4 regions of the Kitasatospora sp. NPDC002965 genome follow, and region 3 is predicted to be linked to each of the others. Evidence: riboswitches for the same ligand, from Rfam matches in the RefSeq annotation. Region 3 holds a riboswitch; each other region holds the start of a gene.

Region 1 (7,448 bases), on a different contig from region 3:
CGCAGTACTTCCAGCCGGAGTACGAGCAGAAGCAGTTCCCTGCGCTGGTCGTCAGCACCGGCTTCCCCGGCATCGCCAAGAACCTCGTGACCCGGCTGAACTACCCGGGCGCGGCGCTCAAGCTGCTCCAGGAGGGCCGGATGCAGCCGACCGTCCTGGTGCTGGTGCGTCCCTCGCCGGCCCTGCCGCAGGACACCGAGTGCGAGGACGTCCCGGGCGGCCCGCAGTCCGAGACGTACTTCACCAAGGACGTGCCCTCGGCGATCCAGGCGACCTACCGGGTCTCCGGCGATCCGCGGGCGTGGGCGTTCATGGGGAACTCGACGGGCGGCTACTGCGCGCTCAAGCTCGCCATGCGCCACCCGGAGGTCTACCCGACCGCCGTCTCGCTCTCCGGCTACTACCGGGCCGCCGAGGACCCGACCACCGGCGACCTCTTCAAGGGCAGCGAGCAGCGCCGTAACGAGGCCGACCTGATGTGGCGCCTCAAGAACCTGCCGCAGCCCGAGGTGGCCGTGCTGCTGGCCGGCACCAAGGAGGGCGACGGCGACTACCGTCGCGAGACCGAGGCGTTCGTGGCCGCGACGCGCAGCCCGATGAAGGTCTCCTACAGCATGCTGGAGACGGGCGGCCACAACTTCGAGACCTGGAGCAGGCTGCTCCCGTCCTCGCTGGAGTGGATCTCGCAGCACCTGGTGGTTCCCGGCCGGACGGTCTGACCACCGGGCCCGATCGGCAGGCGGCCAGGACGGCCGGCACGTCTCCGGTGGCCCGGTGGCCCGGTGGCCCGGGGGCCGACAGGCGGCCGTCAGGCCACGGACTGCAGCGTGCCGGTGTGCAGCTCGCCGACCCGGCCGCCCTCGCCCTCGTACGTCCAGAACGCGCGGACCGTCATCCGGCCCAGGTCCATGACGTGACTGACGGTGATGCCGCTCTGTTCGGTCCAGCTGACGAAGTACAGCTGCGGACCGACCTCGGCGACGTGCAGGGCGACGTCCTCCCACTGGCCGGCCGACTCACCGAGGCCCTCCCAGCGCAGCCGCTTGCCGTCGGCCGAGTAGGCGTTGCGGAAGGCTGCGCCGTTGTCGACCTGGAACAGGAAGGTGCGGCCGGCGAAGCCGGGCAGGGGGGCGGTCATGGTGGGGCTGGTCCTCGTCTCTCATGCGGTTCCCGGTGCGGTCCGGACGGTTCCGGCGCGGTTGGATCCCCAACCTATCCGACCGCCCCGTCTTTCGCGGCGTACTCGGGCACGGGGACGGGGGCCGACGGGCCGGGCCCCGCACCGGACGTCCTCCTGCCGCGCCCTCCTGCCGGCCGCCTCCCGCTCCACCCCGCCACCGGCCGGGGAACCGGTCCTTCCGGGCGGCCCTTCCGGGCGGCCCTCCTCGACCGGGCCGCGGTGCTCCTCGGGAGCGCGGCGCCGGTGCCGCCCCGGACCGGAGGGTCCCGGCCGGGCCTGATCCGTAGCTTCCTCCCAACTGATCAACTCCGCAGGCGCGTTGATCATCCGCGGACCCCGGGTCTGTGACCTGCGCGACAACCGTCCGTGCGAGGTTGTCCGGTCCCCGGCGGCCTGCCTAGCCTGCAGGGGCGTCCGCTGTCGCGGACTCCCACCGTCGGGACGCCGAGTCCTGTCCACCCGCCGGTCGGCACCCGAGCACCACAGCGGACGGGAGCGGGGGACCCAAGGTCAGTGCCCGGTCCGTGCGCCTCCGCGCCCGGACTGCGGCTAGGGGTGAAGCCGCTCCCCAGGCGGCCGGGCAACCTCAGCCCGAACCCGACAGCTCACCTCGCAGGCGTCGTAGAGGACCCAGCCATGCCCCCTGCCCCGCACCGGCCTGCCCGGCGCCACGCGCCCCGCCACGCCCGCCCCACCCACCGGCGCCGCACCGCCGCCCTCGCCGCCACCGGAGCGCTCGCCGTCACCGGCGCCGGCCTGCTCGGCGTCCCGGCCCTCACCGGAGCCCAGGCCGCCACCGCGCCCACCGTCACCCAGGACGCCCTCACCCCGGCGACCATGGTCGCCGGCAAGGCCTCGACCGCCTCGCTGGCCGTCCACTCCTCGGCCTGCTTCACCGCCAAGACCGTCGGCGTCGGCATCCGCGACGCGGCCGGCCGCAACCTCGACTTCCCCGGCAACGTCAGCAACGCGCAGATCTGCCCGAGCGGCCTGTCGATCACCACCGGTGCGCGCACCCTGGCGGCCGGTACCTACACCCAGTTCGGTTTCTGGCAGGACCTCGGTGGTGCCTGGCACAACCTGCCCTCCCGGCAGCTGGTGGTCTCCGCCACCGCCACGCCGAGCCCGACCCCCACCCCGTCGCCGACGACGCCCCCCACCACGACCCCCACCGCGCCCCCCACCACGAGCCCGACGACGCCCCCCGCAACCGGTGCCCCCGTCGCGGGCAAGAAGCTCACCTGGTCCGACGAGTTCAGCGGCCCGATCGCCTACGGCTCCCGCTGGACCGGCGACCGCAGCAGCGCCTACCGCTACGGCAACCACAACCCCGACGACAACAAGCTCGACTGGCTGAACAAGAACAACGTCACCGTCGGCGGCGGCGCCGCCACGTTCACCGCCAGGCCGGGTGCCAACAAGCTGGAGAACGGCAAGCAGTCCTGGGACACCGGGCTGCTCACCACCGAGTACTCCAGCGAGGGCTTCCAGGTGAAGACCGGCGACTACGCCGAGACCCGGGTCAAGCTCCCGGCCGGCACCGGCGCCTGGCCGGCGCTGTGGACCTGGAAGAACGGCAACGGGGAGATCGACACCTTCGAGTACCACCCCGACAACCCGAACCTGCTGGAGCTGACCAACCATGTCAAGCCGGGTCACCTGTACTACACGGACGCCAAGGCGATAGCCAAGGACGGCTGGGTGACCATCGGCACCCACTACGGCGCCACCTCCGTCGACTGGTACGTCAACGGCGTCAAGGTCTTCTCGGACGGCAAGGGCGTCGGCACCACCTGGTCCGCGTACCTGATCCTCAACCTGTCCCTGAGCGCGGGGCAGTACCACCCCGCGCCCCAGGGCACCGCGCCGATCACCTTCGCCGCGGACTACGTCCGGGTCTACCGCTAGGACCGGCCCCGAGACCGTCCGCTCCCGGAGGAGCGGGCGGTCTCAGTCGGTCTGCACGACCTGGATCGTGAACGGCTGCCGGTTGTTCGACTCGTTGTGGTCGTCGTCGCTGCGCACCGCGACGTAGCCGCCCTCCAGGACTCCGAGGGGGACGGTCGGGGCGAGCCTGACCGGGATCAGGGCGGTCGCGCTGCGGTACACCCCCAGCCCGGCCGGGAAGGTGCAGCGCACCCGGTGGCCGTTCTGGAACTCGTAGCAGTTCTCCGGGAAGAACGGCCCCTCGGCCGTCACCCCCTCCGGCAGGGTGACCACCACGGTGAACGGCGAGGCCGTCCGGTCCGGTCCGGCGTTGCCGACGAAGGCGTGCACCGTGGTGGTGCCGCCGGGCGCGGCGGCGTCCGGGTCCAGCCGGACCACCTCCAGGTCCGAGTCGGAGACGGCGGGCGTCGCGGGCGCCGTCGCCGCGTTCTCTTTGCCCGGGTCGGTGCCCGCCGTCGCGTCGGCGTCGGGACACGCCCACGCCGGTCCGGCGGCCAGCGCCACCAGCGCGGACCCCACCGTCAGCGACCTTCCGAGGAAACCCCGTACGGACCCTCTGCGCGACATCGCCGCTCACCCTGCCTCTGCGTTCGTGCGCCCCGCGCCGTCGCGGGCACGTCCCGATCCACAGTGACCGACCCGTCCGCCGCGGCCGGGCCAACCCGCCCTCGGGTCGCCCGGGCGGGCGAACCCGGGCAGGGGAGGACGGCGGCTCCGACGTCCCGTACGGTCGGCCCTCCGACACTGCCTCCGACAGCGCCTCCGACAGCGCCTCGGCCGGGCCTCCGGCGGGGCGGTGTCAGGGGGCCAGGACCTGTCCCAGCCGGGCCGCGATCTCGTGCATCACCGGCACCAGCGAGGCGGATCCGGCCTGCTCCTCCAGCGCCCGGATCCGGGCCTCCGGTCCGGAGACCGAGAGCGCCGTCGGCGTGGGCGCGCCGGGGACGGCGAGCGCGATGCAGCGCACCCCGATCTCCTGCTCCTGGTCGTCCACCACGTAACCGCGCTCGCGCGCCTCGGCGAGCTGGCGGATCAGCTCCTGCGGGTCGGTCACGGTGTGCGGGGTGTGGGCGGCCAGCGGGTTGGGGCCCAGGACGGCGCGCGCCTCCTCCTCGGGCAGCTGTGCCAGCAGCGCCTTGCCGACCCCGGTGCAGTGCGGCTGCACCCGGCGGCCGACCTCGGTGAACATCCGCATCGAGCGCCGCGACTGCACCTGCCCGACGTACACCACCTCGCCGCCCTCCAGCACGGCCAGGTTGGCCGTCTCGCCGGTGGCCTCCATCAGCTCGGCCAGGTAGGGACGGGCCCAGCTGCCGAGCAGCCGCCCGGCGGTCTCGCCGAGCCGGATGAGCCGCGGGCCGAGGGTGTAGCGGCGTGCCGTGTCCTGGCGGACATAGCCCTGCTGTACGAGGGTACGAACCAGGCGGTGGATGGTGGGCATGGGCAGACCGGAGGAGGCGGAGAGTTCGCTGAGCGTCGCCACGCCGCCGGAGTCGGCCAGTGCCTCCAGCAGGTGGAAGGCGCGCTCGACGGACTGCACGCCGCCGGTGGCGCGCTCCGGGGCCGGGGCCGGGGCCCGGTCGGAGGCTCTGTCGGACGTGCTGTCGGAGGTCGGGGCCACCGGCGTTTCCTTCGCTGTCGGGGGAGGAGTACAGTCTCGGCGATCTCCTCAACAAACCGTTGAAATTCTGTATCGCGGAAACTAGTCTCCACCTTACAGAATCAAGTCCTCCGTTTGCCGGGGTTCGGATCACCTGTCGATCAACCGTCTCAAGGATCAACTGTCTTAGGAGTGTCCTGCTCATGGCTACAGATCAGGGACCCGGCGCCTCTCCCGCCGCTCCGGTCGTCACTGTCGCCGGTCCGCGCGTCCACCGGGCCGAGGAGGTGCTCACTCCGGAGGCGGTCGCCTTCGTCGTCGGCCTGCACCGCGCGTTCGAGGACCGCCGTCGCGAGCTGCTCGCCCGCCGCCGCACGCGCCGTGCCGAGATCGCCCGCACCGGCACCCTGGACTTCCTCCCGGAGACGGCCGCCGTCCGCGCCGGCGACTGGAAGGTCGCCGAGGCACCCCGGGCGCTCCAGGACCGGCGGGTCGAGATCACCGGCCCCACCGACCGCAAGATGGTGATCAACGCGCTCAATTCGGGCGCCCGGGTCTGGCTCGCCGACTTCGAGGACGCCACCTCCCCGACCTGGGAGAACGTCGTCGGCGGTCAGCTCAACCTGATCGACGCCTTCGAGGGCCGGATCGACTTCACCTCCCCGGCCGGCAGGGCCTACACGCTCAGGCCCGCCGCCGAGCTGGCCACCGTCGTGGTCCGCCCGCGCGGCTGGCACCTGGACGAGACCCACCTCCTGGTCGACGGCGAACCGGTGGCCGGCGCCTTCCTCGACTTCGGCCTCTACTTCTTCCACAACGCCGCCCGGCTGCTCGCCCGTGGCGGCGGGGACCCGAACTCCGGTCCGTACTTCTACCTCCCGAAGACCGAGAGCCACCTGGAGGCGCGGCTCTGGAACGACGTCTTCACCCACGCGCAGGCCGAACTCGGCATCCCGCACGGCACCGTCCGGGCCACCGTCCTGATCGAGACCGTCACCGCCGCGTTCGAGATGGACGAGATCCTCTACGAGCTGCGCGAGCACGCCGCCGGGCTCAACGCGGGCCGCTGGGACTACCTGTTCTCCATCGTCAAGAACTTCCGTGACGCCGGCGAGCACTTCATCCTGCCGGACCGCAACAGCGTCACCATGGCCTCGCCGTTCATGGCCGCCTACACCCGGCTGCTCGTCCGGACCTGCCACCGGCGCGGTGCCCACGCGATCGGCGGCATGGCCGCGTTCATCCCCAGCCGCAGGGACCCCGCGGTCAACGAGGCCGCCCTGGTGAAGGTCACCGCCGACAAGGAGCGCGAGGCGGGCAACGGCTTCGACGGCTCCTGGGTCGCCCACCCGGACCTCGTCCCGGTCGCCCGCTCCTGCTTCGACGCCGTCCTCGGCGACCGCCCGCACCAGAAGGAGAACCCCGGGCCGGCCGGACCGGTCACCGCCGCCGACCTGCTGGACGTCGCGGGCGCCGGCGGCAGCTGCACCCGTGCGGGTCTGCACAACGCGGTCCAGGTCGGGGTCCGCTACATCGAGGCCTGGCTGCGCGGCGTGGGCGCGGTCGCCATCTTCCACATGATGGAGGACGCCGCCACCGCCGAGATCTCCCGCTCGCAGATCTGGCAGTGGATCCACAACGACGTCGTCCTCGCCGACACCGGGGAGAAGGCCACCGCCGACCTCGTGCGCCGCCTGGTGGCCGAGGAACTGGCCGGGCTCCGGGCCGAACTCGGTGCCGAGGCCTACGCCGCCGGACGCTGGCGCGAAGCCGCCCAGCTCTTCGAACAGGTCGCCCTGGCCGAGGAGTTCGAGGAGTTCCTGACCCTCCCCGCGCTTCCCCTGCTGGGCTGAGACCCCAGGCTACCCGGCGCAACGCCTGCCGCCCTCTGCCGTGTTGGAGCAGGGGGCGGCTCCTTTTCGGCCGTCCCGTACGGTGCGGTGGACGCGGTCGCCGGCCCGTCGGCACCACTCGTCCGCCCCCGCCCGGCCCCGGCCCGGTGCGGGCTCGCCCGGAGGCGGGCACGCCGCAGCCCCGGACCCTCGCCGTGGGTCCGGGGCGGCGGTCCGCCGGGAGCCCCGAGGGGGCGACCGGCGGAGTCCGGGTGACGCACCGTCCCTGGGCGGCCCGGAGTTCGGAGGTGTGGTGCTCGTGCGGAGCGGACGGAGCACGGGGCGGACGGCGCGCCCCGGCGGCGGGGTCAGACGGGCCGGGCGGCGAGCTCCCGGGCGGCGCGGGCGCAGGCCCGGGCGATGCGGTCCTCGTTCACCGTCGTCAACTGCCCCTTCTCGACGACCGCGTTGCCGTTGACGAAGAGCACGGACAGCGGCGGCAGGGCGCCGAGGGTGAGGGCGGCGACCGGGTCGGCGATCGAGGAGTGCATGAGGCCGTCGAGCTTCCAGAGGGCGAGGTCGGCGAGCTTCCCGGCCTCGACCGAGCCGATCTCGTTCTGGCGGCCGAGGACCCGGGCGCCGCCCATGGTGCCCAGCCGCAGCGCCTGGCGGGCGGTGAGCGCGCGGGGGGAGCCGTGCAGGCGGTTGATCAGCAGCGCGTTGCGCAGTTCGGTGCCCAGTTCGCCGGACTCGTTGGAGGCCGTGCCGTCGACGCCGAGGCCGACCGGTACGCCGGCCCTCAGCATGTCGGGGACGCGGGCGATGCCGGCGGCCAACCGGGCGTTGGAGGACGGGCAGTGGGCGACGCCGGTGCCGGTCTCGGCGAACT
Region 2 (7,448 bases), on a different contig from region 3:
GAGGTGCGCGGCAGGGTCACTCCGGCCTGCCGCCAACTCCAGTACATCAGACCGGAACAGTCGAACGCCTTGGGCCCGGTGGATCCGTACACGTAGGGCGAGCCGATCATCTTGACGGCGGCGGCCAGTGCGGCGGCGCCCCGCTCGGAGGCGGGCGGGGCGGTCCCGAGGTCCAGCCGGTCGGTGCCGCGCGTGGCCCGCTGCTCCGCCTCCCGGGCGTCCTGCGCCGCCAGCCGCGCCCGCTCGACGACGCCGAGGCTGTTGAGGAGCCGCTGCGCCTTGGCCAGCCGCTGCTGGATCTGCTGCTTGCTCTCGGCGAGCGCCTTGCGGGTCTGGTCCAGCTCGGCGAGTTTGGCGGACGTCTCGGCGCGGCGCTGGTCGAGTCCGCGCTGCCGGGCGACCACCTCGCGGAGCGTCTCGTTCTGCCGCTCGGCGGCCTGGTCGAGGCTGCGGGCCCGGGAGAGGTAGCCCGCCGGGTCGGCGGAGAGCATCAGCTGCACGGTCTGCGCCATGCCGCCGCCCCGGTACTCGGCGCCGGCCACCGCCGCGAGGTCGCCGCGGAGCTGGTTGAGCTCGTCCTGGGCGACGGCGGTCTGCTGCTGGAGCGTGCCGGTCTCGTGCTGGAGCTTCTGCTGGGCCTCCTGCGCGGCGTTGTGCCGCTCGGAGGCCTGCTCGGCCTCCTCGTACAGCTGCTCCACCTGGGCCTTGACGTCCTTGCGGTTGGCGGGCCCGTCCGGGGAGCCGGGCGCCGCCTGGGCGGTGCCTCCGGTCGCCACACCCAGCGCGGTGGTGGCCGCCGCGGTGAGCACCAGCGCCCGGGCGAGGGCGTGCGCACCTGACAGCGGGGAACGGCGGTGCACGGGCATGCGGCGTCGGCTCCGATCCTGCGGCAACGGCCCGCCGCCGCCCCGGGGAGGACGGCTGGAAGCGGGAGTCCGGTGGCAGACGTTAGCGAGTCCGGGCAACCGAGTCCAAACCCCTCCCAACCCGAATATTTGACCCTCAATCGGACATCAGCCCGAGCGGGGGAAAAGCCGCAGGCCCGGCCTCCCCTCGCGGGGAGACCGGGCCCGTACGGACCGCGTGATCGGGGATCAGAGGCGCACGATGGAGTTGACCGGCATGTTGGAGGCCGCCTCGTAACGCACCGACGCACCCGGCTTGGGGGCGTGGATGACCTGACCGCCGCCCACGTAGATGCCGACGTGGTGCCGGTCGCCGTAGAAGATGACCAGGTCGCCGGGCTGGGCCTGGGAGATGTCCGAGCCGATCCGGGTACCGGCGCCGGCCTGCGCCTGCGAGGTACGCGGCAGCGACACGCCCGCCTGGGCGTAGGCCCAGCCGGTGAGGCCGGAGCAGTCGAAGCTGCTCGGGCCGGTGGCGCCGTAGACGTACGGGGCACCGAGCTTGCTCTCGGCCGCGGCGATCGCGGCGGCGGCGCGCGAGCTGTTGGCGGCGGGCGCGGCCGGCTTCGGCGCCGCCGGAGCGGAGGAGGCCGGCGCGGCGGGCGCCTGGGTGGACGGAGCCTGGGTGGACGGCGCGCTGAGGTTGGTGCGGTCGTTCTCACGGGAGGCGCGCTCGGCGTCGGCCTTCGCCTTGGCGACCTTGGCGGCCTCGGCCTTGGCGGCGTCCGCCTTCGCCTTGGCCTCGGCGGCGGCCTTCTCCTCGGCCGCGCGGATCGCCAGGCGCTCCTGCTCGCTGAGGGTGTTGAACAGGTCCTGGGCCTTCGTCAGCTTGGCCTGGACCTCCTCCTTGGAGGTCTTCAGCTGCTGGGTGGTGGCCTCCAGCTCGCCGAGCTTGTTCTGGGTCTCGGTGCGGTCCTGGTCGAGCCTGCGCTGCTGCTCCTGGAGCTCCTTCAGCGCGCCGGACTGGGTCGAACCGGCCTGGTTCAGGGCGTCGGCCTGGTTGAGGAAGTTGTCCGGGCTGGAGGAGAGCACCAGCTGGACGGTCTGCGATATGCCGCCGGTGCGGTACTGCTCGCCGGCGATCTCGGCGAGGCCGCCCTGCGCCTCGGTCACCACAGCCTGCTGACGGGCCACCTTGTCCTGGAGGTCGCCGACCTGCTTCTGCAGCTCCTGCTGCTTGGCCTGGGCGCCGTTGAGCTTCTCGGTGGCGATCTCGGCCTGCTCGTTGAGCTGGTCGACCTGCTCCTTGACCTGGTCCTTGGTCGGCGTCGGGTCGGCGTGGGCGCCGGACTGCGCGGAAAGGGCGACGGCCGCGGCGGCGAGGCCGGTCATGATCGAGACCCGGGTGCGGCCGGCGGGCTTGGGACGACGATGGGACGCCACGAAGGCGGACTCCTTCTTCCTCATCCGCCTACCGGGTGAGCTGACGGGTTCGGGCGGAAGCGTGCCCTACGACGCCTCACCGGCCGCTCACGCGACCGACCTGGCGCCGATTCACCCCGGAGGAACGTGGTTCCCCGGCTCCACTCCACAGCGCCCCCGACTGCTGGGCTCTCACTCGGACGGGCGACTGCCCGTCCCGCTGTTTCACGAACTCGGCGGGAACCACCGCCGCCACCCGGGCTGGGTGATCGACTGTGCGGTGGTTCGAGGTACGACCCTAGTAACAGATCCGTGATCCGTTCAAATCCTTGTCGGAAAAAAGCTAGAAGAATACCGAAGTTCATTTGTGAATATGACCGGGTGTGACCAGCGCCGTACACGGAGCTGATCGTTCCTCACCTCGCGGTCGAACCGGCGGCCGAAACACCCGCGCCACCCCCGTTCGGAGGTGGCGCGGATCACAGGGCCTTCGGCGGGCCCGCGGGCGTGTCGTGGCGGACCGTCAAACGGCCGGACACCCCGGCGCGTCAGACGCGGCGGATCGTGTTGATCTTCATCCCGTCGGCCTTCATCACCTTGATCACGTCACCGGTGCGGGGCGCGTGCACCACCATGCCGTTGCCGATGTACATCGCGACGTGGCTGCGGTCGTCGCGGTAGATGATCAGGTCACCCGGCTGCGCCTCGGCGAGCGACGGCACCCGGGTGCCGTAGTTGCCCTGGGCCTGCGAGGTACGCGGCAGCGAGACCCCGGCCTTGCCGTACGCCCAGACCATGAGCCCCGAGCAGTCGAAGCTGTTCGGGCCGGTGGAACCCCAGCCGTACGGCTTGCCCTGCTGGGCCATCGCGAGGGCCACCGCGGAGCCGGCCATGCCGGAGGCCTTCGGGAGCTCACCCAGGTCCGGGCGCTCGGTCCCGCGCGAGGCGCGGTCGGCCTGCTGCTGGGCCGCCTTCAGGGCCGCACGGTCGGCGGCGCTGAGCGAGTTCAGCAGGTCCTGGGCCTCCTTGAGCTTCTTGTTCACCTCCGCCTTGGACTGGTTCAGGTCCTTGGTGGTGGTGTCCAGCGAGGCCAGGACGGCGGCCGCCTCGACCTTCTGCTGGTCCAGCCGGCGCTGCTGGTCCTGGAGCCCCTTGAGCGCCTCGGCCTGGCTGGAGCTGGCCTGCTGAACGCTGCTGGCCTTGTCCAGGTAGCCGGACGGGTCGGAGGAGAGCATCAGCTGGACCGACGGGTCGATGCCGCCGGTGCGGTACTGCGCACCCGCGACCTCGGCCAGCCCGGCCTGAAGCTGGGTCATCTGCTCCTGACCGCGGGCCACCTGGTCCTGGAGCTGGTCAGCCTGCTTGCGCAGCTGGTCGGCCCGCTCCTTGGCGCCGTTGAATCGCTCGGTGGCCTGTTCGGCCTCCTCCTGCAGCTGGTCGATCTGCGCCTTGACGTCGTCCTTCTTGGGCGACGGGCTCGGCGCGGCGTGAGCGGCGACCTGGGCGGAGAGAGCGACCGCGGTCGCAGCGGCCGCGGTGAGCACGGTGACTCGCGCGCGGCTCGGCTGCTTGGGACGGCGGTGGGAGGCCAAAAGACCGGCTCCTTCTTCCAATGGACTCACCTGAACGGGTGAGAATCCGGAAAATAGGTTTGACGCCAGACACTAGTGAAGATCCACGCTTTGCGCCACTCCCCCGTTGGCGTGAACCCGTCCCCCACTCCCTGACTTCACGAGACCCTCACATCGCCGCAATCCCGGCGCTGACCAGGCGTCATTCCCGCCCGCTCGGAACCGGCGCACGGCTACGGCCGGGCCAGCCGATTGAGCAGCAGAACGGAGGCTACAGGGCGCGCGCCCGCCTTCCGTACGCCCTCCGCGACCTCCCGGTCGGTGGAGACCACCACCACCGGGCGCCCCTGCGGCTCGGCCCGCACCAACCGGCGGATCAGCTCGTCCGCCGTCTCCCCCGTTCGGCTGAACCGCACCCGCACGCCGCGCGGCGGCGCCATGATCACCGGCACGTCCAGGTCCTGCCCGTCGAACACGCAGGTGACCTCCGCCTGGGTGCGCTGCGCCAGCATCGCCAGCCCGCCCAGCAGCCGGATCCGCTGCTGCTCCAACGGCAGCGTCGGGTAGCCCGTCTTGGTCACGTTGTAGCCGTCCACCACCAGATGGACCTGCGGGATCGCCAGCAGCTGGTCCAACAGCGCCGGGTCGTCCTCCGCCAGACCGCGCCGCGCCACGTCGTGCGGCGAGGCCGAACCCGGCACCACCGCCTCCACCAGGTCCGCCGGACGGATCTGGGACACCGGGAGCGCCAGCTCCCGCTGCAGCCCCTGGGCCGACTGGAGGACGGCGTCCAGCAGCAGCCGCAGCCGCATGTCCTCGACGCTGCGCCCCTCGCGGGCCGACCGGCGGCCCTGCTCGACGGCGGTCTCCAGCTCCGACACCCGGTGCCGCAGCCGCCGCGTCTCGCTCTCGCCGGCACTCCGCTCGGCCGCCGCCTGCGCCTTGACCGCCTCGAACTCGACGGCCAGCTTGCGGGTCTCGGCCTGCGCCCGGCGGGTGTCGCTCTCCAGCGAACGGACCTTCCGGCGCAGCGACTCGGCCTCCTTGCGGACGTCCTCCGACTCGCTCCGCTGCCGGTCGAGGTCGGCACGGGCGGCGGCCCGCACCTCGGCCAGCTCGGCCTGCAGCTTCTCCACCAGCCGGGCCGCCTCGGCCGCCGCACCTTCGGCGCCGGCCCGCTCGGCCTCCTCGCCCGCCTCCGCGACCAGGCGGCTCCAGCCCGCCGACCGGACCAGGTAGGCGGCGGCGGCCACGTCCATCGGATCGGCGGCACCCGGAACGGTGCCCGACTCCAGCGCCCGGACCAGATCGGGCTGGCCCAGCCGCAGCCGCTCCGCTATCCGCACGCGGAAGGCCGGCTCGGACTCCAGCGCGGCGGCCAGCGCGGTGGCCGCGTACTTGGCCCGACGGGCCGGGGTGAACTTGGCGTACTGGCGCAGCGACTGGGGCAGCTCGCCGAGCGGCAGCCCGCCGAGCGCGTCGGCGGCCAGGCCGACCACCCGTCGGCGCACCCCCTCGGGCAGCGGCCGGTCCAGCTTCTCGGCAGGCGTCTCCGCGGGCGCACCGGCAGGCGTCTCGGTGGGCGTCCCCGCGGGCGCACCGGCAGGCGTCTCGGTGGGCGTCCCCGCGGGCGCACCGGCAGGCGTCTCGGTGGGCGTCTCGGTGGGCCGTTCGTCGGACGGCTCCTCCGCCGTCGACGGCGTCAGCCCGTCACGGTCGCCCGTCCCACCGGCACCGGAGGGCCCGTCGTGCCCACCCTGCTCGCCCGGCCCGCCCGGCCCGTCGACGGCTGCCGCCGGTTCGTCACCGCCACCGGGCTCCTCACCGCCGGCCACCTCGGCCGCGGCGTCGGAACCGAAGGGAGCGGCCACGGCCGCGTCCGGCGCCTGCGCGTCCACAGCGGGCTGCTGCCCCTGCGGCCCGGCGGGCTCCTTCGCTGCGTCCACCACGTCCTCGGCTCCGATCCTGGTCCAGCGGGCGACGGCCGGCGGCCGGCACCCGCGTCACACCCCGTGCGTTCTCTCTGTATTGTCCCGTGCGGTGGACCGCCACGCCGTGTGCCGTCCACCGCACGGGCGGGGCATCAGCCCTGCTCGCCGACGGCCTCGGGCCCGGCGTCCGCCGCACCCGGGCGGGCGACCAGCTCGACCTGGTCCACCGCGTTGCACCAGCGGCATCGCACCGACTCGACGGTCTCGCTGAGGACCTGGGTCTCCTCGACCTTGGAATCGCCGGCCAGGTCGAAGTGGAGGAACTCGGTCACCCGGGCGGTGCGGGTGACGTCGAAACGGGTCAGGTTTCCGCAGAGCGTGCAGCGCCAGCGCGTCTCGGCGGTCAGAGCGGGGACAGTCATCGGGGGTCCTCTCGGGTGGTCCCTGGATGGGCTCAGGCGCTCCCCCCGGAGCCCCGGCGTCGGCGGCGGGAGGCGGGAAGGCCCGCCCCAAGCCTATTGCCTGGGGCAACCTTCGTGACCACCGGTCACGGCGATCACCGCCTTGGGCCACCTGCCGTAACGACGCGGTCCCGCCCGGTCCGCCGGAGGGATGCTTGGCGGCATGGCGATCCCGGTCCTCGACCACGCCGGTGCACGGGACGGCCGACCGGCCGCCGCCGCTCCGGCCGTCTGCTACGCGCTGATCGCGCTCAACACCGTGGTCTTCCTGTTCGGGCCCGCCGCCGGACTCAATCCGCTGTACGGGCGCGACCAGGCCCGGGTCTGTGCCGAGCAGCGCTACGAACAGCGCTGGGGGGCCGTGCCGGCCGAACTGCTGGCCGGGCATCCGCTCACCGCCGAACAGCTGGCCGAGGCCCCCGACCCGGTGCCCGGCTGCCCGGCCGCGCCGACCCCGGGGAAGCACCCGGCGCTCTCGGTGCTCAGCGCGCTCTTCCTGCACGGCGGCTGGCTGCACCTGCTGGGCAACCTGCTCTTCCTCCACGTCTTCGGCCCGACCGTCGAACGGCGGCTCGGCCGCCCCCGGTTCGTCCTCTTCTATCTGGCGGCCGGGGCGGTGGCCACCTACGGCTTCGCGCTCGCCGAGGCGCACACGGCGGACTCGACCCGGGTGCTGATCGGCGCCTCCGGGGCGATCTCGGCCGTTCTCGGCACCTACCTCCGCCTGCACCCGCGGGCCCGGGTCACCACGCTCGTCCCGCTGCTGCTCTTCCTCCCGCTGCGGTTCCCGGCCTGGCTGGTGCTCGGGCTCTGGTTCGCCCTGCAGTGGTGGTCGGTCCATTCGGCGGGGCCGGGGGTCGCCTACCTGGTGCACGTGATCGGCTTCGCGGCCGGCTTCCTCTACGCCTGCACCCTGGCCGAGCGCCGCCCCCGGGCCGCCCGCCGCCCGCGACCGTCCGGCTGACGCCCGATACGCTGGCGGCACCTCACAAAGGAGCTCGCACCGTGATCACCGCCATCGTCCTGATCAAGACCAGCGTCGACCGCATCCCGGAGATCGCCGAGGCGATCGCCGCCATCGAGGGCGTCAGCGAGGTCTACTCGGTGACCGGCGGGTACGACCTGGTCGCGATGGTGCGGGTGCGGCGACACGACGACCTCGCCGAGGTGATCCCCGGCCGGCTCAACAAGGTCCCGGGCGTGGCCCACACCGAGACC
Region 3 (7,448 bases):
GGCACAGCGGACCGTCTGGCCCATGCCGACCTTCACGATCTTCGATGCCACCAGGGTCCACGCCGACACGCTGGATGCTGCCTCCACACTCACGCAACCCAGCCAGGTGGATCTGTACACCCGAGCATTTGAACGGCTCGCACAGGGCGCAGTCCGGGGCGCAGCAGCGCGCTCACTCGTGGCGGGTGCTTTGGCGGATCTGGATTGAGCTTGAGTTCCATCAGGATGTGTGAGGTGGCTGCTCGCTAGAGCGGCCCTGCCTGCGCAGGGTGAGGCCCCTGGCCTCCGGCAGGCGAAATCCATAGCAGTCACCCGGCCCGCGGGCTCACCGGAACATCCCCGGTGCCTCGGTGCCGGACCTCTCGCGGGGTCCGGCACCGAGGAGCAGCCCGCGGGCCGTCTGCATGTCCGGGCCCGGGCCGTGTCCCCTCTCCGGGCACCGCCCGGGGCCCGAGGACCGCCGGGCGCGGCTGCGGGCGTTTCCCGGGATGCTCCGAGGGCATCCCCGCTAGAGTCGGCGCGCACTCCGGAGCGGAGCGGCACGGGCACGGGGGGTGGGCGATGGCGGGGACGACACGGCGGACCGGCGGTGCGGCGGCCATGCGGACGGCGCAGCGGACGGCGGCCGGGGCACTGCTGGGCACGGGGGCGCTCGGGCTGCTGCTGTTCTCCCTGGGGCGCGCACGACCGTGGCAGGCGCTGGGCGGCGGCCTGGTGGTGGCCTGCGCGGCGGTCATGGTCGGCGGCGCGCTGGGCTTCCTGTTCGGGGTGCCCCGGGTGCGCACCGCCACCGGCGGCTCCGAGCCGCACGGCTCGTACGCGCCGAACACCAATCTGGAGCAGGTCTCCGACTGGCTGACCAAGGTGCTGCTCGGTGTCGGACTGACCCAGCTCGGCTCGCTCGGCGAGCGGTTGCACCAGCTCGGGACGGCCCTCGCGCCCGTCCTGGGCGGTGACGCGGACGCGGTGCCGTTCTCGGCGGCGCTGGTCCTCTACTTCCTGCTGCTCGGCTTCCTGGCCGGGTGGCTGCTGACCCGGCTGGCGCTGCCGCAGGTGCTCTCCGACGCGGATCAGGCGCTGGACCTCTTCCTCGCCGGCCAGGACCGGGACCGCAAGGGCGACAAGGTCGGTGCGGAGGACCTGCGGATGCGGGCGATGCAGCACCTGGGTCTGGTGGGCACCAGTACGGAGCGGCCGGGCGACCTGCCCGGCTCGGTGCTGCCCCCCGGTCTCGCGGCCGGCCCGGAGAGCGTGGTGGCCGAGGTCCGGTCGACGGCGCGGCGCTCGGCGCTGACGGCGGACCAGGTGCGGGAGCTGTTCGCGGACGGCTCGGAGGGCCGGCGGATCCAGGCCCTCGCCCTGATGCAGGGCGATCCGGCGCTGGCCGACCTGACGAGCGTGCTGGAGGCGATCGAGCGTCCGCGTTCCGGCTTCGAGCAGTACCACGCGCTGCTGGCGGCCCGCGGGCTGCTCTCCCGGCTGCCGGACGGCGAGGCCCGGCGGCTGCACGAGGCGGTGGCGGGCCGGCTGATGGCCCCGGACGGGATCCCCTACGGCTCCGACCGGAGCTGGCTGGCGGAGAAGATACTGTCCCGCCTGGACACGCCGGTCTTCCTCCCGCAGCAGGCCGGACCGGTGGAGGCCGGGGCCACGGCAGCGGGAGCGCAGCCGGCCGCGGCGCAGCAGACCGGCACACCGTAGGCCGGGTGCCGGGGCCTGGCCCCAGGACCGGACGGGCCCGGGAGGACGCCGTTACCCCGGGCCGCCCCGGGGCGGGCGGCCGACTCTCCGGAGCACCAGGACGCGCCGGCGCCGGCCGCCGCCGACCGGGGGGACGATGCGGATCTCGCTGGCGATCCGGAGCTCGCCGAGGGCGAACCGGACGGTGTCGAGCCGGGCGCTGCGCCGCCCCTCTCCGTCGTACAGCGGGTGGACGTGGACCTCGCCGCCGGGGGCGGTGACCCGGACCAGTTCGGCCAGCGCGGCCAGCTGCCGGTCCGCCCCGAACAGCTCCGGGTAGGCGAAGAGCAGGAAGCCGCTGAGGGTGAGCGCGAAGGTGCCGTCCGCGAAGGGCAGCCGGGGCAGCGCGGCCGCCACGTACTGCTCGGGGTGGGCGGCGCGGTCGGCGGCGAACAGTCGGCGGGCGCGGTCCCAGCTGCGCAGGTAGCGGTCGGGCGGGCAGTGCCGGGGCGCCGGGTAGAGCTCGGGGCGGGCGGCCATCGTGGCGGCCATCACGGACCGCGCGGCCAGCGCCAGGGCGGCGATCTCGGCGGTCGGCCGGGCGTACACGGGGTCGGTGGCGATGGCCCGGCAGCCGAGCGTGCGGGCCTCGGCGACCAGTCCGGCGGCGCCGCCGGGGCAGTCCAGCAGGGGCCCGGGAAGGGCGGCGAGCCGGGCCCGGGTGAGGCCGAAGAGTCCGCAGTACTCGTCCAGCGGACGGGAGGTCACCAGGGTGCCGGACGCCGCGTGCGGGGCCGCGGGCGCTGTGGCGAAGGGGCCGGCGGGCCGGGCGGCGGCGGTGCGGATCGCGGTTCGGGAGGCCATCGTGGCCATCCGAACACGGGCCGGCCCCGCCCGCATCCGGAGTGGTCCGGGGCGGGCGGGGCCGGAAGGTCACCGAGAGTGGCCGGGGGTCAGGAGGAGCGGGAAGCACGGGCGGAGCGGGAAGCGCGGGCGGAGCGGCGGTCGGGCGAGGCGGGCGGTCAGCGGCCGAGCAGGCCCCGGGCGGCGAGCCGGTTGACGTTGGTCAGGCCGCGCACCAGCTGCGGGGTGACGAAGACGAAGAGCAGGCCGATCAGGCAGACGCCGGCGATCTGCGGCGCCGACTCGACGTAGAAGACGTGCTCGACACCGTCGCTGTCGTAGAAGTCGAACAGCTTGTAGCCGGGCCAGTCGGTGTAGGTCGGGAAGACCCAGTGGTAGACGGGGTAGAGCGCGAGCGACCAGCCCACGGTCAGGAAGACCGTCGACATCACGAGGCTGAGGATCGCCCACGGGAACATCACCACCTGGTAGAGCACGGCCTTCCAGCCGGCCGCGTCGGCGAGGCGGGCGGTGACCCCGCCCCAGACGCCGGGCCGGGTGGCCACGACCGGCTCCGGGCCGGGCACGTCCAGGGCGAGCATGGTGCGCACCCGGGACCGCTCCAGCCGGCCGAAACCGCGGGCGGCCGTGGTCAGGGCGGCCAGCACCGGCAGGCCGAGGACGGTGACGAAGGTGCCGAGGCCCAGGCAGAACAGGGTGACGGCGAGGGTGAAGCCGGCCGTCACCACCGGCAGGCCGGTCAGCGTGTAGCCGAGCTCGCGGTAGAAGTAGGAGGTGAACGGGGCCCGCCAGGCGTACGGCGGCTCCTCGGTACGACGGACGACGCCGTCGTGGCGGTCGTACGCGTCGTACGCGTCGTACTCGCTGCGCTGCATGCTGTGGGTGCTCATGGCGGGGTCTCGGTCCCTCGGGTCGGTCTTCGTGCGGCGTGTCCTGCTGACTCCTCAAGCCTGCCGAAACGCCGTCGCGGCGGACATCCGGCTCCCCGGCGAACCGGAGGTGGGGTTATCCCCCCTCCCCCCGGCATCCCGGCCGGCCTCCCCGTCACCGCCCCGCAGGACCGGGCCACTCCTCGGCGAGCAGGGCGTACCGGTAGGAGTCGTGCCGGCGGCCGCCCGGGCGGACGTCGTGCCGGATCCGGCCCTCCGGCCGGAACCCGGCCCTGGCCAGGACCCGGACCGACGCCGCGTTGTCGACGTCCACCCGGGCCTCCAGCCGGTGCACGCCGAGCGCACCGAAGGCCAGGCCGCAGAGCAGCTCGGTGATCTCGCCCGCGTAGCCGCGGCCCCAGACGTCGCGGCGCAGCGCGTAGCCCAGCGACGCGGACCGGCGGTCACCGAGCCCGAGCGCGGCGTTGCCGATCGGGGCGGCGTCGGCCGGGTCCTCGGCATCCGCGAGCCGGGTGACGGCGAGCCGGTAGACCGTCCGTTCCTCCTGGTGGGCCTCCTCCAGGTACTGCTCGATCTGGTCGGCGCAGTCCTCCCGGTCGCGCGTCTCGAACGGGAGGTACCGGGTGGCCTCCGGGTCACCGAAGACCGCGTACAGCGCCTCGACGTCCTCGGGGGTGTGGTGGAACTCGCGGATGGCCAGCCGGGGGCCGGTGAGTCGGACGGGCACCATGCCTGCCGACCCTACCCCCGACCAGCGGTTACGGTTCGTGGTTATGGAAGACGAAGACCTGCGGCTCGCCCCGCGCACCAAGGCCGCCGAACTGCTCGCCTGGGCGGAGACGGAGGGCCGCGCGCCGGTGCCGGAAGGCCCGCTCCGGGCAGTGCTGGCGCTGCTGGAACTGGGCGGGGGCAGGATGCACGACGGCTGGCCCGAACTGACCTCGGGCGCGGTCGAGCACCTGCTGTACGAACGCCTGCACCTGTACGTCCAGCCCGCGCCGGGGGAGGACCCGCTGGCGTACGGCGCGGCGGTGCGGCTGCTGATCGACCACCAGCGGGCGGCGCGGCGGCTGAACGCCAAGCGGCAGGAGCGGCTGCACGCGGAGGCCGAGTGGCAGGGCGAGCTGGCGACCGGGCTGCTGCGCCGGGCCGACCTGGTGACCTGGCCGCGGCTGTACACCCTGCTGCTGCGTGCCGACGGGGTGGACACCGCCGACGGGGACGCGGTCCGGTCCTGGCTGGAGGCCTTCGGCGGGCTGGCCGAGGAGGAGCGGCTGGCGGCGTTCGCGGCGCTGGAGGAGGACGGCACACTGGACCCGGTGGACGACGGGGGCTGGGGCGGCGGGACCAGGGAGCTGGCGGTCGGGATGGCGTCGGACGGTGCGCGGCGGCTGCTGGAGCAGGGGCTGATGCAGCGCAGTTACCGGAACCTGGCGGAGCTGACCGCGTTGGGCCGGCCGATGCCGTCCGAGCTGGCCGGGGACTTCGGGGCGTTCGAGGAGGCGGCGGTCGGGGCGGCGCTGGAGCTCTCCGGCGAGTGGACGGTGCCGGGGCTGCCGTGGCTGCTGGTGGACGAGTTCCCGGAGCTGGCGGCGGAGCCCGGTCAGGCGGAGATCGACGCCTACCTGGCGGCGCTCCCGGAGGAGACGCCGGACGACCCGTCGGACCCCCGGTGGGACCACCTGTCGGACGACCTGTCGGACGACCCGTCGGACGACCGGTGGGACGACCCGTCGGACGACCGGTGGGACGACCCGTCGGGCGAGCCGCACGGGGAAGAGTCCGGGGAGCGGCCCGGGGCGTGACGGACGCGCGGGAGCCCCGGCGCGGTCCTCGAAGGACCGCGCCGGGGCTCCTCGGCGTCGAACGGGTCGCAGCGCCTCGCGGGGCTGCCGGGCTCGGCTCAGCGCGGCTCGGCAGGGGTCGCAGGGGTCGCAGGGATCAGGGGTTGATGCCGCGCTGCTCGAACCAGCTCTCCGGGTCGACCGGGGCGCCGCCGCCGGGCCGGACCTCCAGGTGCAGGTGCGGGCCGGTGACGTTGCCGGTGGCGCCGACCTTGCCGATCTGCTGGCCGGGGACGACCTTGCCCGAGCCCTTGATGATCGAGGAGAGGTGGCAGTACCAGATCTCGGTGCCGTCGGGCAGGGTCTCGACGATCCGGTAGCCGTAGGACCCGGCCCAGCCGGCCGAGGTGATGGTGCCCTGGCCGACCGCGTAGACGGCGGTGCCCGTGTCGGCGGCGAAGTCCAGGCCGGTGTGCAGGTGGGCCCAGTAGCGGGCGCTCTGGCCGTAGTGGGCGGAGAGGCTGTAGTCGCGCACCGGCAGGTTGATGGCGGCGAGCTTGGCCTTCTCGGCCTCCTCGGCGGCGCGCTTGGCCTGCGCCTGCTGGGCGACCTGGGCGGCGCGCTTGGCCTCGGCCTCCTGGGCGGCCTGCACCCGGGCGGTCTCGTCGGCGGCGGTGCGCTGGCTGTCGGCCTGCTGCTGGATCCTGGCGGCGAGGGCGAGCCCGGGGTCGGCCGAGAGGGCGACCGGGGTCTCGTCCGGCACCTCGACGGCGGGCGCGGCGGCCGGCGTCGCGGAGGCGAAGCCGGTGGCGCCCAGGGTGGCCGCGACGGCGGTGACGCCGAGCAGCGGAGCGGTGCCGCGGGTCTGACGGGGCATCCGGTGCCGGTTGATCTCGGCGGTCTGCGGAGCGGTCTCGTCCGCCGGGCCGCCGAACAGGCCCGGGTGGGCCGCAGTGCGGGGGTGGTCGAGCAGCTGGGTACCGGCGGAGAAGCCGGACGGGTGTGCCGGGGTGTGCGTCGACGCCACGGAGGCGCGCTCCTTTCCTTCCTTCGCGCCTACCGGGTTAGCTGACGGGTTCGGAGCAGGAAGGTCTCCTACGGCTGGGCCTGGGCCCGGCCGATTCACCCCAAGGAACATGGTTCCCCGGCTCCCTGGCCTGCCCGAAGGCCGGCCGGCGGGATTAGGCGACGGCGCACGGTGCCGTCTGGTTACGGCGTTAGGGACCGCGCTGCGTTATCAAACGTTAATCCGAGAGGCCCCCGATTCCAAGCCATCTGTTGAGGACGACGGGATACGGGCCGGACGCGCGCGGTCCGATGGGCGTTTTGGGACGATTGACGACAACTGACACTACCGAACGTGATAGGACGTCAACGAACGGCCCCCCATCTGAGTACCTCTACTCATGTGCGACCGGAGTCCGCGCGGCCATCCTGGCGCCATGAGCACACCGATGCAGTCACGCACCACGGCCGCGTACTACGTCCAGGCCGTCCTGTCCTTCTTCCTGTCCGCCGTCGCCCTCGCGATCGGCATCGCCTACCTCCCGGTCGGGGCCTGGACCCGGGCCTTCCTCGGCCTCGGCCTGCTCTACACCATCACCTCCGCGTTCACGCTGGCCAAGGTGGTCCGGGACCGCCAGGAGTCCACCGAGCTGGTCACCCGGGTCGACCAGGCCCGGCTGGACAAGCTGCTGGCCGAGCACGACCCGTTCAAGGTGGAGGGGGTCTGAGGCGGAGGGCGCCCCGGCGCCTCCGCCGGGAGCGGTCACCGGGCCGGCCGCCGGACCGGTCGTCACGCCCGGCCGCCGCGCCCACCCCCCTCGGAATCGGGTCGTAGCTTGACGGCTAAGGCTATTAGCCTTAGCTTTATGGCTATCGGCGCAGTCGCCGACGACCCGAACCCGCGCGGCGAGCCCGCCCGCGGCGGACCGAGGAGGCCCACCATGACCGGCACCGCCCCCGTCACCCGCTACCTCGACCTCCCCGGCGGCCGACTCGCCTTCGACGACTCCGGCCACGGCGACGGCGTCCCCGTCGTCCTGCTCCCCGGCATGCTCGACAGCCGGGCCGCCTACCGGCACCTGCGCCCGCTGCTGACCGCCGCCGGCCGCCGGGTGATCACCATGGACCTGCGGGGCTTCGGCGAGTCCTCGATCACCTGGGACGACTACTCGCCCGCCGCGATCGCCCGCGACGTCCTCGCCCTGCTCGACCACCTCGGCATCGA
Region 4 (7,448 bases), on a different contig from region 3:
TCAGCGGGACGCTCTCCGCCGCCCGGTCCAGCTCGGCCCGGACGTGCGCCCGCGCCTCCTCGACCTGCTCCGCCGAGGGCAGCTCGGCTCCGCCGAAGTGCCGCTCGGTCAGCCGGACGCAGCCGATGTCCACCGAACGCGCGGCCCGCACGTCCTCGTCCCCGAGCACGAACTCGGTCGAGCCGCCCCCCAGGTCGAAGACCAGGTACGGCGCCGGGAACTGACCGCCGGTGAACTCCTTGGTGGCGCCGACGAACGAGAGGTGCGCCTCCTCCTCGCCGCTGACGACCTCGGGCTCCACGCCCAGGACGGCGCGCACGCCCTCGATGTACTCGGCGCTGTTCTCGGCGTCCCGGGAGGCGCTGGTCGCCACGAAGCGGATCCGCCCGGGGTCCACCCCGAAGCCGGACACGACCTCCGCGTACTCCCGGCAGGCCGCGAAGGTGCGGGCCAGCGCGTCCGGGTGCAGCCGGCCGGTCCGGTCCACGCCCTGGCCCAGCCGGTTGATCACCATCCGCCGGTCGAGGTCGGTGATCGCTCCGGTCTCCGGGTCGAGGTCGGCGACGAGCAGCCGGATCGAGTTGGTGCCGCAGTCGATCGCGGCGACCCTGGTGACGGTCACGCGCCGTCCTCCCCGGCCTCCTGGGAGGCCCGCTTGGCGGCGCGCTCGGCGGTCTTCTGCTCCTTGGCCGCGATCACGGCCGCGTCGTCCTTCGCCTTGGCCCGGTTGCGGGCCACCCGCTCACCGGCCGCGGTGACCTCGGCGGGGGAGACGCACGGGCCCTTGGCCCACCAGTCCTCCAGCAGGCCGATCGCCTCGTCGCCGAGCGGGTTGACGCCCTCGCCGGCCGCCAGCGAGTGGCCGACCAGCACGTGCAGGCACTTGACCCGGTCCGGCATGCCGCCGGCGCTCGGGAAGCCCTCCAGCACCTCGATGGCGTCGCGCCGGGCGATGTAGTCCTCGTGCGCCTTCCGGTAGGCGGCGGCCAGCTCCGGGTCCTCGGCCAGCCGGGCGCTCTGGTCCTTCATCACGCCGTCCGCCTCCAGGGTGCCGATCAGCGAGGCGGCCTTGGGGCAGGTCAGGTAGTACAGGGTCGGGAACGGCGTGCCGTCCGGCAGCCGGGGGGCCGTCTCCACGACGTCCGGGTTGCCGCAGGGGCAGCGGTGGGCCACGCCGCGCAGGCCGCGCGGGACCCGGCCGAGCTGCGCGGCGATGGCCGCGACGTCCTCGTCGGAGACGGTGGGGTGGTTCTCAGTGGTCATGGGAGGAGCTGTCTCCAGCGGGGGCGGGGGCGGGTGGTGAGGGAGGGGCGGAGGCGGCGGCCGGGGCGGCGGCAGGGGCTGCGGCGGCGTCCACCGAGTCCCAGATGCCGGCGTACCAGGGCCTGGCCGCCTTGGCCGGCCCGGTGGCCGGGCCCTGTGCGGGCGGCGGCGCGCCGACGGACGACCTGGTCGCCTCCCCGGCGGCCGGGTCCACCGCGATGTACGGGGTCTCCCCCGGCATCGCGTAGTGCAGCCGGGCGCGGGCCTGCACCTTGACGTACTCGGGGTCCTGCCAGCGGGCCTTCTCCCGGCGGAGCTGCTCGACCTGCTGCCGGGCGTGCTCGGCCTTGGCCCGCTGGGAGGAGATCTCGGAACGCTGCGAGATGAACTGCCGCGTCGGGTACGCCAGGATCGCCACCAGCGAGCAGAGCACCAGCACGAGGACGGTCGCCCGGCTCGTGAACCGAGGCCGGGCCGCCAAGCCCGGGATCCTCCAGCCTGCCATCTCCGGTGTCCCCTCCTGGTCGCGACGGTGCCCCGCCGTCCACCCTACGGGGTGAACAGGCGGGGCACCGGCGGGAGCTGTGTGTGTCAGCCCTCGTACTTGAACCGCGGGAAGGCGCCGCGGCCGGCGTACTCGGCGGCGTCGTCGAGGATCTCCTCGATGCGCAGCAGCTGGTTGTACTTGGCGACGCGCTCGGAGCGGGCCGGGGCACCGGTCTTGATCTGGCCGCAGTTGGTCGCGACGGCCAGGTCGGCGATGGTGACGTCCTCGGTCTCGCCGGAGCGGTGCGACATCATGCAGCGGTAGCCGTTGCGCTGGGCCAGCTCGACGGCGTCCAGGGTCTCGGTCAGCGAGCCGATCTGGTTCACCTTCACCAGCAGCGCGTTGGCGGTGCCGGTCTCGATGCCACGGGCCAGGCGGGCCGGGTTGGTGACGAACAGGTCGTCGCCGACGATCTGGACCTTGTCGCCCAGCTTGTCGGTCATGGCCTTCCAGCCGTCCCAGTCCGACTCGTCCAGCGGGTCCTCGATGGAGACCAGCGGGTAGGCGGCGACCAGGCCGGCGTAGTACTCGATGAGCTCGGCGGAGGTGAGCGCCTTGCCCTCGAACTGGTAGGCGCCGTCCTCGTAGAACTCGGAGGAGGCGACGTCCAGCGCCAGCGCGACGTCCTTGCCCGGCACGTAGCCGGCCTTCTGGATCGCCTCGACGATGAGGTCCAGGGCCTCGCGGTTGGAGTCCAGGTTCGGGGCGAAGCCGCCCTCGTCGCCCAGGCCGGTGGAGAGGCCGCGCTCCTTCAGCACACCCTTGAGGGTGTGGTAGACCTCGACGCCCCAGCGGACGGCCTCGGAGAAGGACTCCGCGCCGATCGGAGCGATCATGAACTCCTGGATGTCGACGTTGGAGTCCGCGTGCGAGCCGCCGTTGAGGATGTTCATCATCGGGACCGGCAGGACGTGCGCGTTCGGGCCGCCCAGGTAGCGGAACAGCGGCAGGTCGCTGGCCTCGGAGGCGGCGTGCGCGACGGCCAGCGAGACGCCCAGGATGGCGTTGGCGCCGAGCGAGGACTTGTCCGGGGTGGCGTCCAGGTCGAGCATGGCCTGGTCGATCAGGCGCTGCTCGGTGGCGTCGTAGCCGACGAGCTCCGGGCCGATCTGCTCGATGACGGCCAGGACGGCCTTCTCCACGCCCTTGCCGAAGTAGCGGTTCTTGTCACCGTCGCGGAGCTCCAGCGCCTCGAAGGCGCCGGTGGAGGCACCCGACGGGACAGCGGCGCGGCCGGTGCTGCCGTCGTCGAGGCCCACCTCGACCTCGACCGTGGGGTTGCCACGCGAGTCGAGAATCTCACGGGCTACGACGACATCGATGGACGGCACGAGGCATCTCCTAGCGGAAACAGGTTCGGCTGACGGTGGGTGCTGTCGGCCGGACGATTGCGGAGTCGTTACGACCAGAGCCTAACCGCACGGGCTCTCCGGGCCACGTCGGCCCGGGTCCCGTCTCAGCGTGTGGCACGGCTACCCGCCGGTAGTTCACCTGGTTGCCCCACGGAAGGGGGCCGGATCGGGACGAAGGGGCCGGACCCGGTCGAACCCGGCCCCCCTCGCGATCCACCGGCGAAACGGCATCAGCCGAGGGTGAGCACCTGGCCGGGGACGATCAGGTCGGGGTCGCCGCCGACGGTGCCGCGGTTGCCGTCGTAGAGCGCCTGCCAGCCGCCGGAGACACCCTGGCCGGCGGCGATGCCGGCGAGCGTGTCGCCCGCCCGGACGGTGTAGCCGTGGCCCGCGCCCTGCTGGGCGGCCGGGGCGCTCTGGGCGGCGGCCGGACGGGCGTCCTGGACCGCGGCCTGACCGGCGTACTGCTGGTAGACGCTCTGGTGGCTGGTCCAGTACCAGCCGCCGTTGTTCTCGTACCAGAACACCTTCGCGTCGGCGTCCCAGCCGGACGTGCCGGAGAAGGACGGGGCCTGCCCGTACTGCTGCACCTGCGGCCGGTCCTGCTGGGCCTGCGGCTTCGGCGCGGCGTGCTTCGGGGCCTGCTTGGCCGCCTGGGCCGGCTTCTCCTGCTGGGCCGACTTCGGCGCGGCGTGCTTCGGCGCGCTGGTCTGCGGGGCGGTGGTCTGCGGCGCGCTCGGCTGGGTGGCGGCCTGCGGGACGGCCGGCTTGGCGTCCGCCGAGGTGTCGACCGCCGCCGGGGCGCCGCCCTTGCTCAGGCCCGCCTTCTTGGAGCAGACCGGCCAGGCGCCCGGCCCCTGCGAGGCGAGGACCTTCTCGGCCACCGAGATCTGCTGCGCCTTGGAGGCCTGGTTGGCCTGCGGCGCGTACGAGGTGCCGCCGAACGCCTTCCAGGTGCTGGGCGTGAACTGCAGGCCGCCGTAGAAGCCGTTGCCGGTGTTGATGCTCCAGTTGCCGCCGGCCTCGCACTGGGCGACCGCGTCCCAGGTGGAGACCGGGGCGGCGGAGGCACCGGTGGCGCTGAGGATCGGCAGGGCCAGCCCGACACCGGCGACGCCGGCGACGGCGATGGCCTTCTCGGTCTGGGTACGACGACGATGACGGCCGGTTCCGACGAACAGCATGAAGAGGTCCCTCTCCGCACGCCTGCGAGGTGAGCTGTCGGGTTCGGACCGGGAGGTGGCCCGGCCGCGCGAGGCGGCTTCACCCCAAGCCGTGGGGGACGGCAACAAACCTGGTTCCCCCGCCCCTGCCCAGGGTCTGGTCGGTTTCCCGGGGCACGACGGGCAGGACTCGGCGTTCCGTGCTCGGGGCTCGCAGCTGCGAACTCCACGGAGAGTAGACAGATCCGTAGAGCAATCACAAGCTCATATCGTCGGTATCACACGGAAATCACGTCAGGTGATGGATCGCCCACCAACGGGGGCGCTATGTCCGGGTTGGTGGCGGTTCAATCTCGCCGTCCTGCCTGGTCGGAGACCTTCCGTCAGCGTGTCGCGGGTCGCCTCACCGATCGGACGGAGCACCGGACGACTGCCCCGAAGAGGCCCTTTCGGGCATCTTCTCGGGGGTGAATTCCACGGGAAGTTCACGAAGTCCACGCATGATCAGACCACCGCGCCACCGCAGGTTCTCCGGGCTCTCGGCGAGCCGCAGGTCGGGCAGCCGGGAGAGCAGCGTGGCCAGCGCGGACCGCCCCTCCAACCGGGCCAGCGGGGCGCCGATGCAGTAGTGGATGCCGTGCCCGAAGCCCAGGTGCGGGTTGTCCGCGCGGGCCAGGTCGAGGGTGTTCTCGTCGGCGAACCGCGCCGGGTCCCGGTCCGCCGCCGCGAGCACGACCAGCACCGGGTCCCCGGCCGGGATCAGCACCCCGCCGATGGTCAGCGGGCTGGTCGCGAACCGCCACGTCGCCAGCTCCACCGGCCCGTCGTAGCGCAGGAGTTCCTCGATCCCGGTCTCCAGCAGGCCGCTCTCGCCACGGGCGATCGACTCCTGGAGCAGGGCGCGCTGGCCGGGATTGCGCAGCAGCGCGTACGTGCCGTTGCCGATCAGGTTCACGGTCGTCTCGAACCCGGCGAAGAGCAGGATGAAGGCCATCGCCGCCGCCTCGTTCTCGGTGAGGTGCTCGCCGTGGTCGCCGGCCCGGATCAGCCCGGAGATCAGGTCGTCCCCGAGGTCCGCCCGCTTGCGGTGGATCAGCTCCGCCAGGTACTCGCGCATCCGCTTCACCGCGCGCCCCACACCGCCGCGCCGGCCACCGCCGTGCCGGATCATCATCCCGGCCCAGTCCCGGAAGTCGTCCTGGTCCTCGGCGGGCACCCCGAGCATGTCGCAGATCGCGTAGATGGGGAGCGGGAAGGCGAACTCGTGGATCAGGTCGGCGCTCCCGCGCTCCGCGAACCCGTCGATCAGCCGGTCGGTCAGCTGCTGCACCCGGGGCTCGAAGGCCGCCACCCGGCGCGGCGTGAACGCCTTCGACACCAGACGGCGGAGCCGGGTGTGGTCCGGCGGATCGATGTTCAGCAGGTGCGTCATCAGGTCGGCCTGGCGCTCGCCCGGGATGCCGACCCGGCCGGTGCGGTGCGCCTGCTCGCTGTGGTTCGCCGGGTTCTTGGAGAGCCGGCCGTCCGCCAGCGCCTGCCGGGCGTCCGCGTACCGCGTCACCAGCCACGCCTCCACGCCGCTCGGCAGGGTGGTGCGGTGCACCGGCTCGTGCTCGCGCAGCCACGCGTACGCCGGGTACGGGTCGGCGGCGAAGTCCCAGGTGAAGAGCGGAGGGCGGGCGGAGGCGGGCTGGACTGGCATGGAACGACGGTATCCCGGGTGCAAGTCGGACACGACAGGCGTGAGTCTGGTCACCTGAGGGGTATTCCCTGTTGCGGAGGGTCAGGACGTGCCTACGATCCTCCGCAAGATGTCCGTGGGCGCCGGTGCGGGGCCGCCCACAGGGAGGAGCAACACCATGCGGGACACCGGTTCGGTCGTCGTGATCGCGGTACTCCACGGCGGGTCGGGGGCCGACCTCGCCCGCAGGTTCACCGCCGCCGGAGCAGCCGGGATCCTCATCGCCGACCAGCAGGTCGGCATCGCCGAGGACCTCGCCACCGAGCTCGACCGGCCGGGCTGCCCGGTCGTCGGCGTCTGCGGCGACATCCGCCGCCCCAGCGACGTCGCCGCCCTCGTCGACACCGCCGAGAAGCACCTCGGCCCGATCGACCTGTTCTGCGTGGCCGGACCGGACGGCGAGCGGATCGTGTCGCTCGCCGACCTGCCCGACCACCTCGACCTGGAGCGGCTCGCCGAACTGGTCGCGCTGGTCGGCGAGGCGATCGGCGAGGTCGTCCCGGCGCAGCGGCGGCCGGCGAGGGACGTCGCGCGGGTCTGAACCCGCGGTGGCGGGCCGGGCGCCCCGGTCCGCCGCGCGCGGGTGGCCCGGGTGGCTCCGACTACTCGGGCTGCTCGGGCTGCTCCGACTGCTCGGGCTTGAGGCCCTCGGCCGCGCGGACCGCGTCCCGGTAGCCGCGTGCCGCCGCCCGCAGCGCGGCGTCCACGTCCACCCCCGCGTCGTGCGCGCGCTGCGCCACCGCGAGCAGCAGCCCGCCCGCCGACTCCGGCGTGAGCTCCGCGGGCAGCTCGTACGGCTCGTCCGACACGCCCGCGAACCCGGACCGGCGCACCCGCGACACCAGCTTCGCCGCGTACGCCAGCGCCGGCAGCCCGGCCGGCACGCCGTCCAGCACCGACTCGCGCTCCGACTTCTCGGCGGCCTTCAGCGTCTCCCAGTTCGCCTCCACCTCGGCGGCGCCCGTCGCCTCGGCGTCCCCGAACACGTGCGGGTGCCGGTACATCAGCTTCTCGACGATGTCGCCCGCCACGTCGTCCACCGAGAAGGGGTCGGTGGGGTGCTCCTCGGCGATGCGGGAGTGGAAGAACACCTGGAGCAGGACGTCTCCGAGCTCCTCGCGGAGCGTGTCGCGGTCCCCCTCCTCGATCGCCTCGACCAGCTCGTAGGCCTCCTCGACCAGGTACTTCACCAGGCTGGCGTGGGTCTGCTCGGCGTCCCACGGGCAGCCGCCCGGCGAGCGGAGGCGGTCCATCACGGAGGCCAGGTCCAGCAGGCGGGCGCCCGGCAGGTCGTACGAGCCCGGCAGCACCTCGATCTCCGGCACCTCGCCCGCGTGCTCCACCGCGAGGCGCGCCAGCGCGTCGGTCAGCCCTGGGTCCCC

Evidence for each region. A riboswitch is a leader RNA that binds a small molecule or an ion and turns the genes downstream of it on or off. The one in region 3 is predicted to bind cyclic di-AMP.
Region 1: it holds a riboswitch for cyclic di-AMP, as region 3 does, so the genes downstream of both, ABZY91_RS30590 (glycoside hydrolase family 16 protein) here and ABZY91_RS19270 (M23 family metallopeptidase) in region 3, are expected to answer to the same signal.
Region 2: it holds a riboswitch for cyclic di-AMP, as region 3 does, so the genes downstream of both, ABZY91_RS40280 (NlpC/P60 family protein) here and ABZY91_RS19270 (M23 family metallopeptidase) in region 3, are expected to answer to the same signal.
Region 4: it holds a riboswitch for cyclic di-AMP, as region 3 does, so the genes downstream of both, ABZY91_RS32350 (transglycosylase family protein) here and ABZY91_RS19270 (M23 family metallopeptidase) in region 3, are expected to answer to the same signal.

The regions. Positions count from the first base shown of each region.
Region 1 covers NZ_JBEXNT010000103.1:7,466-14,913, reverse strand. The annotation lists gene ABZY91_RS30600 (alpha/beta hydrolase-fold protein) at 1-719, shown strand, start outside; gene ABZY91_RS30595 (MoaF N-terminal domain-containing protein) at 809-1,138, opposite strand; cyclic di-AMP (ydaO/yuaA leader) riboswitch at 1,659-1,807, shown strand; gene ABZY91_RS30590 (glycoside hydrolase family 16 protein) at 1,817-3,088, shown strand; gene ABZY91_RS30585 (hypothetical protein) at 3,131-3,646, opposite strand; gene ABZY91_RS30580 (IclR family transcriptional regulator) at 3,927-4,667, opposite strand; gene aceB (malate synthase A) at 4,931-6,580, shown strand; gene ABZY91_RS30570 (8-oxoguanine deaminase) at 6,928-7,448, opposite strand, start outside.
Region 2 covers NZ_JBEXNT010000219.1:1,782-9,229, reverse strand. The annotation lists gene ABZY91_RS40285 (NlpC/P60 family protein) at 1-866, opposite strand, end outside; gene ABZY91_RS40280 (NlpC/P60 family protein) at 1,095-2,288, opposite strand; cyclic di-AMP (ydaO/yuaA leader) riboswitch at 2,299-2,451, opposite strand; gene ABZY91_RS40275 (NlpC/P60 family protein) at 2,816-3,859, opposite strand; gene ABZY91_RS40270 (NYN domain-containing protein) at 4,072-5,373, opposite strand; gene ABZY91_RS40265 (hypothetical protein) at 5,922-6,191, opposite strand; gene ABZY91_RS40260 (rhomboid family intramembrane serine protease) at 6,394-7,194, shown strand; gene ABZY91_RS40255 (Lrp/AsnC ligand binding domain-containing protein) at 7,236-7,448, shown strand, end outside.
Region 3 covers NZ_JBEXNT010000045.1:46,507-53,954, reverse strand. The annotation lists gene ABZY91_RS19300 (helix-turn-helix transcriptional regulator) at 1-208, shown strand, start outside; gene ABZY91_RS19295 (hypothetical protein) at 562-1,701, shown strand; gene ABZY91_RS19290 (class I SAM-dependent methyltransferase) at 1,753-2,544, opposite strand; gene ABZY91_RS19285 (sensor domain-containing protein) at 2,703-3,434, opposite strand; gene ABZY91_RS19280 (GNAT family protein) at 3,589-4,164, opposite strand; gene ABZY91_RS19275 (hypothetical protein) at 4,208-5,239, shown strand; gene ABZY91_RS19270 (M23 family metallopeptidase) at 5,376-6,245, opposite strand; cyclic di-AMP (ydaO/yuaA leader) riboswitch at 6,258-6,416, opposite strand; gene ABZY91_RS19265 (YiaA/YiaB family inner membrane protein) at 6,661-6,951, shown strand; gene ABZY91_RS19260 (alpha/beta hydrolase) at 7,090-7,448, shown strand, end outside.
Region 4 covers NZ_JBEXNT010000115.1:19,134-26,581, reverse strand. The annotation lists gene ABZY91_RS32370 (Ppx/GppA phosphatase family protein) at 1-622, opposite strand, end outside; gene ABZY91_RS32365 (DUF501 domain-containing protein) at 619-1,263, opposite strand; gene ABZY91_RS32360 (septum formation initiator family protein) at 1,253-1,744, opposite strand; gene eno (phosphopyruvate hydratase) at 1,855-3,141, opposite strand; gene ABZY91_RS32350 (transglycosylase family protein) at 3,393-4,346, opposite strand; cyclic di-AMP (ydaO/yuaA leader) riboswitch at 4,352-4,498, opposite strand; gene ABZY91_RS32345 (cytochrome P450) at 4,729-6,027, opposite strand; gene ABZY91_RS32340 (SDR family NAD(P)-dependent oxidoreductase) at 6,185-6,607, shown strand; gene ABZY91_RS32335 (MazG family protein) at 6,669-7,448, opposite strand, start outside.